Regions from separate parts of the Meiothermus cerbereus DSM 11376 genome, predicted to be linked through region 1. Evidence: riboswitches for the same ligand, from Rfam matches in the RefSeq annotation. Region 1 holds a riboswitch; the other holds the start of a gene.
The links. Region 1 has a riboswitch for FMN ahead of Q355_RS0113300 (ABC transporter substrate-binding protein). Riboswitches for the same ligand answer to the same signal wherever they lie in the genome.
Positions count from the first base shown of each region.

Region 2: linked by a shared signal. The riboswitch ahead of ribD (bifunctional diaminohydroxyphosphoribosylaminopyrimidine deaminase/5-amino-6-(5-phosphoribosylamino)uracil reductase RibD) and the one ahead of Q355_RS0113300 (ABC transporter substrate-binding protein) in region 1 are both predicted to bind FMN.

Region 1 is NZ_KK211061.1:34,477-38,263, forward strand. It holds gene leuS (leucine--tRNA ligase) at 1-843, opposite strand, end outside; gene Q355_RS0113300 (ABC transporter substrate-binding protein) at 1,231-2,208, opposite strand; FMN riboswitch at 2,356-2,507, opposite strand; gene Q355_RS0113305 (SWIM zinc finger family protein) at 2,584-3,012, shown strand; gene Q355_RS0113310 (ABC transporter permease subunit) at 3,257-3,787, opposite strand, start outside.
Region 2 is NZ_JHVI01000025.1:35,458-39,244, reverse strand. It holds gene Q355_RS0110265 (bifunctional 3,4-dihydroxy-2-butanone-4-phosphate synthase/GTP cyclohydrolase II) at 1-836, opposite strand, end outside; gene Q355_RS0110260 (riboflavin synthase) at 829-1,431, opposite strand; gene ribD (bifunctional diaminohydroxyphosphoribosylaminopyrimidine deaminase/5-amino-6-(5-phosphoribosylamino)uracil reductase RibD) at 1,434-2,624, opposite strand; FMN riboswitch at 2,609-2,730, opposite strand; gene ribH (6,7-dimethyl-8-ribityllumazine synthase) at 2,816-3,310, shown strand; gene purF (amidophosphoribosyltransferase) at 3,757-3,787, opposite strand, start outside.

The DNA of each region.
Region 1 (3,787 bases):
GGCGGCTTTCTGCTCGGGTGTGGTGATCTGGGCCACCAGCTCGTGTTCGGGGGCCAGCACCATGAAGGTTGCGCCAAAAATGGTATCGGGGCGGGTGGAGAAGACCCGAATCTTTGCACCATGACCCTTTACTTGGAAGTCGAACTCGGCGCCGACACTTTTGCCAATCCAGGCCCGCTGCATGGCCTTGACCTTTTCGGGCCAGCGCGAGAGCTTGTCCAGGTCGTTCAAAAGCCGCTCGGCGTAGTCGGTGATTTTGAGGTACCACTGCTCGAGCTCCCGCTTCTCCACCAGCGCCCCCGAGCGCCAGCCACGCCCATCAATCACCTGCTCGTTGGCCAGCACGCTTTGCTCGACGGGGTCCCAGTTGACCAGGCTCTTTTTGCGGTAGACCAGGCCGCGCTCGTACATTTTGAGGAAAATCCACTGGTTCCACTTGTAGTAATCGGGCAGGCAGGTGGTTACCTCGCGGCTCCAGTCGTAGCGGATGCCCATCAGGGCCAGGGATTCCTTGGACTGCTGAATGTTGCCAAAGGTCCAGTCGGCCGGGCTTACGCCAAACTTCAGGGCGGCGTTTTCGGCGGGCAGCCCAAAGGCGTCCCAACCAAACGGATGCAGCACGCTATAGCCCTGTTGTACCCGGAAACGGGCCAGCGCATCGCCCATGGTGTAGTTCTTGAGGTGGCCCATGTGCAGGTCGCCGGAAGGGTAGGGGAACATCACCAGGATGTAGGCTTTTTTGCTTCCCCTGCCTTCAGTGGCCTTTAACAGCCCGATTTCATCCCAGTATTTTTGCCATTTGGGCTCGAGCTCGTGGGGGTTGTATTTGTCGGTTGTCAGCATCTTCGTTGCTCCAGTTCTCAACGGGACATTTTATTGCCACAAAGCCCGAAAAGGAAATGCGGGCTTTTGCTGAGGGCACGGTGCGCGCTGGTAAAAAACCCCCTTCAAGATAGAAGGGGGAGTTGGCCAAACACAGGCCTCCCCTAAGGCAGCGCTAGCGGCACCAGCCCAAACATACAACCATACTAGCACGCAGAGCGGGCCTCGAGGCCGATTTTTTGCTATAGCGCAGCTTTTCTTGCCAGCCCTGGGCTACGCCAATGCCGGCCTTTCCCAACAGCGCGGTAGCACGGTGCCCGGTTCCTGCTTGGCGGGAGGCGGCTATGTTGAAAAACCCCCGCACAGGGCGGGGGTCAAGAGGGCCGGGAACTGGCGCGGGGGATGCCTTTATTTTGCCGCGCTGGTACTGACCTGCAGGCCACGCTGCAAAAACTCGTTGGTGAAGAAGGCTGTAAAGGGCAGGTCGGTTTTGACCCGTCCGGTCTGTTTGAGCAGGGTCAGCCCGCTCTGCCAGCCCTGGGGGTTGGAGAAGCCCAGCCCGTTTTGGCGGGTGTAGGGCGACTGGTAGAGCCTGAGCGAGACCTCGAGCACCCGGAAACGGTCTTCGCCCAGAGGTTGCACGTACATTTTGGAGGCCTCAAAAGCCTTGCGCGGCTCCCGCAGGGTCAGGGCCATGGCTTCCTGGGTGGCCTGCACAAAACGGCGGGCCAGCTCGGCGTTTTCCAGCACCCGATCGGTGGAGATGACTCCCACCCCCGGCGAACGGTTGTAGGGGCCGGCGGGAATCACATTGAGCTTGATACCACGGGCCTCGAGCACGATGGGCTCGTTGTTGATAAAGCCCATAGCCACATCTACCCGCCCGCTCACGATGGCCTCGGCCTGGGTAAAGCCAATCTGTTCGATTCTCACGTCCGACTCGCGCAAGCCAGCCGCCCGCAGCATGGCCTGCAACGAGGTGTACGAGGTGCCAAAAAGCCCCGGTATCCCAATGGTCTTGCCCTTGAGGTCGCGCACCGAGGTGATGTTTTTCTCGGCCCGCGAGAAGAGGGCGTTGGGCACGCTCTGGTAGAGGGCCAGCACGTACTTGAGCGGGGTTCCCTGGGCGCGCAGGGCCATCACGTCTTCGGCATCGGCTACCACAAAATCGAGCCTTCCCTGAACCAGCAAGGGGTACAGCTCCGAGGAGAAGCCGTGTTGAAACTCTACGTCCAGTCCGCGCCTTGCGTAGATACCCTCGACCACCCCGGCATAAAAGGGGGCAAACTGCACGTCGGGCAGGTAACCCAGCCCTACCCGCACCTTTTGCGTCTGGGCCAGGCCCAGCGACAGCAACACGGTCAGCACCACTACAAGTTTTCGCATCACTCACCTCAACACACCGTGCTGTCCCAAAGGGCCGAAACAGGCACGAACTGCATCCGACCCGAGTCTGGTAATGCCCAACGGTTGTGAAGAGGGTTTACGAGGTATTACACATCCTGCTACGCCCAGGCACAGGGCACCCAGGCTTCACTCCTTCTCCCATCCGGACTATAACCGTCGGCTTGCGATTTTCACGCAATCGGGCCTGGATGTGCGGCAGATTTCCAGGCTTCGCGGGCTCGGGCGGCCAGGCCGCCATCACCGCCGGTGGGGAATTGCACCCCGCCCTGAAGGAATTGGGCCTTGTGGCCCAAAGTTAGTTTAGTCACAAACCCAGGACTTGCAAAGTGAAGCGGGCTGGATTTTGATAAGCAGGTGCAACTGGAACTGCAAAGCTTGCTGGATCTGGCCGACCCAGGGGTGCTGGAGCGGGGCCGGGCCCTCTTTTTGCGTGGGGCGGTGCTCGAGGCCAGCCGCAGCCGGGGCCGCTTGCAAGCGCGGGTGCAGGGGAGCGCCCCTTTCCCGTACCGGGTGGAGATTAACCTCAGCAAAGGCGAGTGGGACTGTACCTGCCCCTATGCCTGGGGGCCGGTGTGCAAGCACGTGGTGGCGGTAGCCCTGGCGGCCCTGGAGGCCCCTGAAATTTTTGCTCGGAAAAAGCTACCCAAAACGAGGCTGCTAGACCTCGAGCCCTTGCTCGAGCTGTCCGACGACGAACTGCTGCGCCTTTTGTGGCAGCTGGAAGAGGCGCGTCCCGAGCTGATGCAGGAGTTCGCCTACAACCTGTTGCAGCGTTATAGATAGAAGGCCGGAGGAGACCACAAAGTCCTTGGATTGGCCTGACCCCGCCTTATGCGACCGGGTCAGGCGGAGCTACCAGCAAAGGCCCAGGCCTCTCCCTGATATGAACCCCACCTGAATCGTTCCGCTAGGGATTGTTGGAGCACCATCGTTTTTCAGGCTGTTGCTACCCGCGCTTCAGGCGGGGGCTCCAGAAAAAGAACAAATCGAAGACATGTTTTATCACTGTCAATGAAAAGAAATACGGTTATCGCCTGCGGTAGCGCAGCACGTAGCTTTCCAGCAGGGCTACCAGCCCGTACAAGGAGATGCCCAGCAGAACGGTTACTGCCACCGCAGCGAAGGAGTTGGCGTAGTTGAAGTTGCGCTGCTCGGTCTGGGCCAGGTGCCCCAACCCCCCGCCGCCCAGCACAAACTCGGCCACCACCGCCCCAATCAAAGCCAGCGAGACCGTCAGGCGCAGGCCGCCCAGGATGACCGGCAGGGCGCCGGGGAACTCGAGCTTGCTAAACACCCCCCAGGCCGAGGCGCCAATGGTCTGGAAGACCTCGCGGTAGGTGCGGTCTACCTCCCGCACCCCCACCATGGTCGATACCAGCACCGGAAAGATGGAGATGAGGGTGGCGATGGTTACCTTAGAGACCAGCCCATAGCCGAACCAGATGATGAGCAGCGGGGCCACAATTATGGTGGGGACTGCCTGCAAGGCCACAATAAAGGGCGACAAAAGCCGCTCGAGCGAGCGTCTCTGGCCCATCGCGTAGCCTATGGGTAGTCC
Region 2 (3,787 bases), on a different contig from region 1:
TGCAAAGCCAGGTCGCGCTGAAAACCGCAGTCGCAGCGCAGGCTGTGCAGGCTGTCGCCGGTCAGGCATTCCGAGTGCACCCGCACCAGCACCGGCGTATCCCCGGTCAGGTCGCCCATCACCAGCGCGGCATGTTCCCCTTGGGCGAGGGTATCCCGGTACCCCACCACGCGGAAGGTGCCAAAGCGGGTGGGCAGGCTGGCCTCGGCCTCGCGGCGCACGTAGCCGTCGCCTAGCTCGAGGCGGTAGCGGATCAGCTCGGCGATGGTGCCCACCTTCAGGCCGTGCTGCTGGGCGAAGGCCAGGATGGCCGGCAGGCGCATCATGGAGCCGTCATCGTGCATCAGCTCGCTGATGGCGGCCACCGGGTTGAGCCCGGCCAGGCGGCAGAGGTCCACGCTGGCCTCGGTATGGCCGGCCCGGCGCAGCACACCACCTTTCTGAGCCCGCAAGGGGAAGATGTGACCAGGGCGCACGAAGTCGGCAGCGGTGGCCTCTGGGCGGGCCGCCAGGCGCACTGTGGTGGCCCGGTCGGCGGCCGAGATGCCGGTGGTCACCCCTTCACGGGCTTCGATGGAGACGGTGAAAGCAGTGCTGCGGGGCGCGGTGTTGTCCTTGACCATGGGGGGCAGATCCAGCCGGTCGGCCCATTCCTCGCTCATCGCCAGGCAGACCACCCCGCCGGTGTGACGGATGATGAAGGCCATCCACTCGGTGCTCATGTGCTCGGCGGCCATCACCAGGTCGCCCTCGTTCTCCCGGTCTTCGTCGTCGACCAGGATAATTGGCCGACCCACGCGCAACTCTTCGATCAGTTCGGGTACTGGGCTAAGCATGGCTGCCTCCCCGCAGGATTACCAGGCGTTCAAGGTAGCGGGCCAGCAGGTCGACCTCGAGGTTCACCCGGTCGCCCTCTGCAAGTGTGTGCAGGGTGGTCTGCTCCAGGGTGTGGGGGATCAGCGTCACCCAGAAGCGGTTTTCCTCGACCCCGGCCACCGTGAGCGAGACACCATCCAGGGCCACCGAGCCCTTGGGAGCGATGTAATGGGCCAGCGTGGGTGGGGCCTCGAACCAGACGTCCCAGGCCCCCATCACCCGCTGCACCCGGAGCACCCGGGCCTGCCCGTCCACGTGGCCGGTGACCAGGTGCCCGCCCAGCCGCCCACCCAGGGCCAGGGCCCGCTCGAGGTTGACCCGCTGCCCCACCTCCCAGCGGGGGGCGGTGCGGCGTAGGGTTTCCTGGGCCAGCTCTACCGAAAAGCCCTCCGGCTGTAGTTCCACCACGGTCAGGCAGACCCCCGAGACCGCAATGGAATCGCCCAACTGCGTTCCTTGAAGCGCCTTTGTGGCCTCAATCACAATACGCTGTAGCTCGCCCCGTTGGCTTGATTCGCGAATGGTGCCCACTTCCTCCACGATTCCAGTAAACATGTCTACTCCTTGGGATAGCCCTCCAGCCAGATGTCCCCTTGCAGCACCTCCAGCCGGCTGACCTCGAGGTCCCGCGCTTGTTCCATGCGCTCCACCGCGAAACCGGCCAGTGCGCTGCGCCCTTGGCCCACCAGCTTTGGTGCCAGGAAGAGCGCTACTTTGTCGATCCATCCCCGCTTCAAGAAAGCCCCGGCCAGGGTAGGGCCGCCTTCCAGCAGGACGCCGTCCAGGCCCTGGGCCCACAGCCAGCTCAGGGCGGCCTCGAGGCTGACCCGGCCCTCTTCTGTAGGCAGCTCGACCACCGTAGCGCCCCGCTCTTCCAGGGCTTGCAGGCGTGCCTTGGGGGCCTGGGGGCCCACCAGGACAACGACTTTTGCAGCCTCGCCTCGGGGTCCTGGGGCGAAGAGCCGGGCGGTAGGGGGGGTGCGGGCCTGGCTGTCGAGCACCACCTTCAAGGGGTCACGTAGTGCGGGCGGCTCGAGCATCCAGGGAAAAGCCCTGAAATCCGGTTCGCGCACGGTGAGCATCGGATCGTCGGCCAGTACCGTGCCCACGCCCACCATCACCGCCGGCAGCCACTGGCGGTAGCCCTGGGCCACCTGCCGGGCGAGTGCATTTGAGATCCAGTACGCATGGCCGCTCTGGGTGGCTGCCTGCCCGTCCAGGCTCAGCGCGGTCTTCCAGAGCACAAAGGGCCGCTGCTGCTTTAGGCCGTGGAAAAACACCTCGTTCTGGGCCAGCGCGGCCTGTTCTAAGAGCCCTGCTTCCACCTGAACGCCCGCCGCCCTGAGCCGCTCCAGGCCGCCCTGGGCTTTGGGGTTGGGGTCGCGGGCCGCAACCACTACCCGGGCTACCCCGGCTTCCAGCAAGGCCAGCGAGCAGGGCGGGGTGCGCCCGTGATGGTTGCAGGGCTCGAGGCTGGTGTAAAGGGTGGCCCCAAAAGCAGCGGTGCCAGCTTGTCGCAAAGCAAAGATTTCGGCGTGGGGCGCACCCGCGCAGGGGTGATGGCCTTCTCCTACGATCTGGCCATCTTTTACCAGTACTGCGCCAACCAGGGGGTTCGGGTGGGTGTGGCCGCGGCCCCTTTCTGCGAGCTGGAGGGTGCGCTGGATAAAGCGCTCGTCTAAACTTCGGCTTACAGATGTATACACATGGACGGTCGAAAGTGTTCGACCATCACCTCCTTCTTCCATCCGGACTTTTACCGTCGGCCCCGGAGTTTCACCGGATCGGGCCCCAAAAAGGGCTTCGCGGGCTTTTACCGCCGGTCGGGATTTGCACCCTGCCCCGAAGGAGGGCAAGTGCAAGTTTAGGCAAGACGCCGGTGGTTTTTTTGGCCACAGGCCACATTGTCTGCCGCACGGCGATGCCCTAGTATGGCGCTATGAAGCATTTGCAAGCCACCCTTTCGGCACAGGATGTTCGTCTAGCTTTTGCGGTGAGTAGATTCAATGAGCGGGTGACCAAGGCGCTTCTCGAGGGCGCCCTCGAGGCCTACGCCCGCCTGGGTGGCCCCGCCGAGGAAGCCCTGGTGGTCTGGGTGCCCGGCTCGTTCGAGCTACCCTTAGCCGCCAAGCGGCTGGCCCGCCATCCCGAGGTGGACGGGGTGGTGGCCCTGGGGGCGGTAATCCGGGGCGAAACCCCCCATTTTGAATACGTCAGTGCGCAGGCGGCCAGCGGCCTGATGCAGGCCATGCTGGAAAGCGAGAAGCCGGTGGCTTTTGGGGTGCTTACCACCGACACCTCCGAACAGGCCGAGGCCAGGGCGGGGGGCAAGGCGGGCAACAAGGGGGCTGAAGCGCTGTACAGCGCGGTGGAGATGGTGCAGCTTCTGCGGGTGCTGGAGCACGCCTCAGAGAAAATGGCCCCGCGCATCTGAACAAAACCAGGCCTGGGCAGTGTGGTAAAGCCAGGGTTGGGCCGGTTCATCATTTTGATAAGAAATGTCTTTGATTTGTTCTTTTTGCTGGGGCCCCCACCTGAAGCTGTGCCAGGAGCTGCCCATGCATCTGGCGGGCTTTAACCTGCCCTAAACAGAAAGCATCAGGTGGGGTTCATATGATACCAGATTCGGTTAGTTCGTCACCGAACGGTGTCGAACTAACCCGACCAAAGGGATACGCTTTCTTCGCCGAGCGCAGCGAGGGGTGTGCTCTAGGATTCAAAAAGATAGCCTCTTAGCGCTTTTTATTTGAAGATTATCTTTTTGAATCCGGTATGATTTGTTCTTTTTTGGGGCCCCCGCCTGCAGCGCGGGCAGCATCAGCCTGAAAAAAGATGGCGCCCTAACCTCTCCCTAACCAAACGATTCAGGCGGGGTTCATATCAGGCCTGCTCGAGCGCCTCTTTGCGCAGG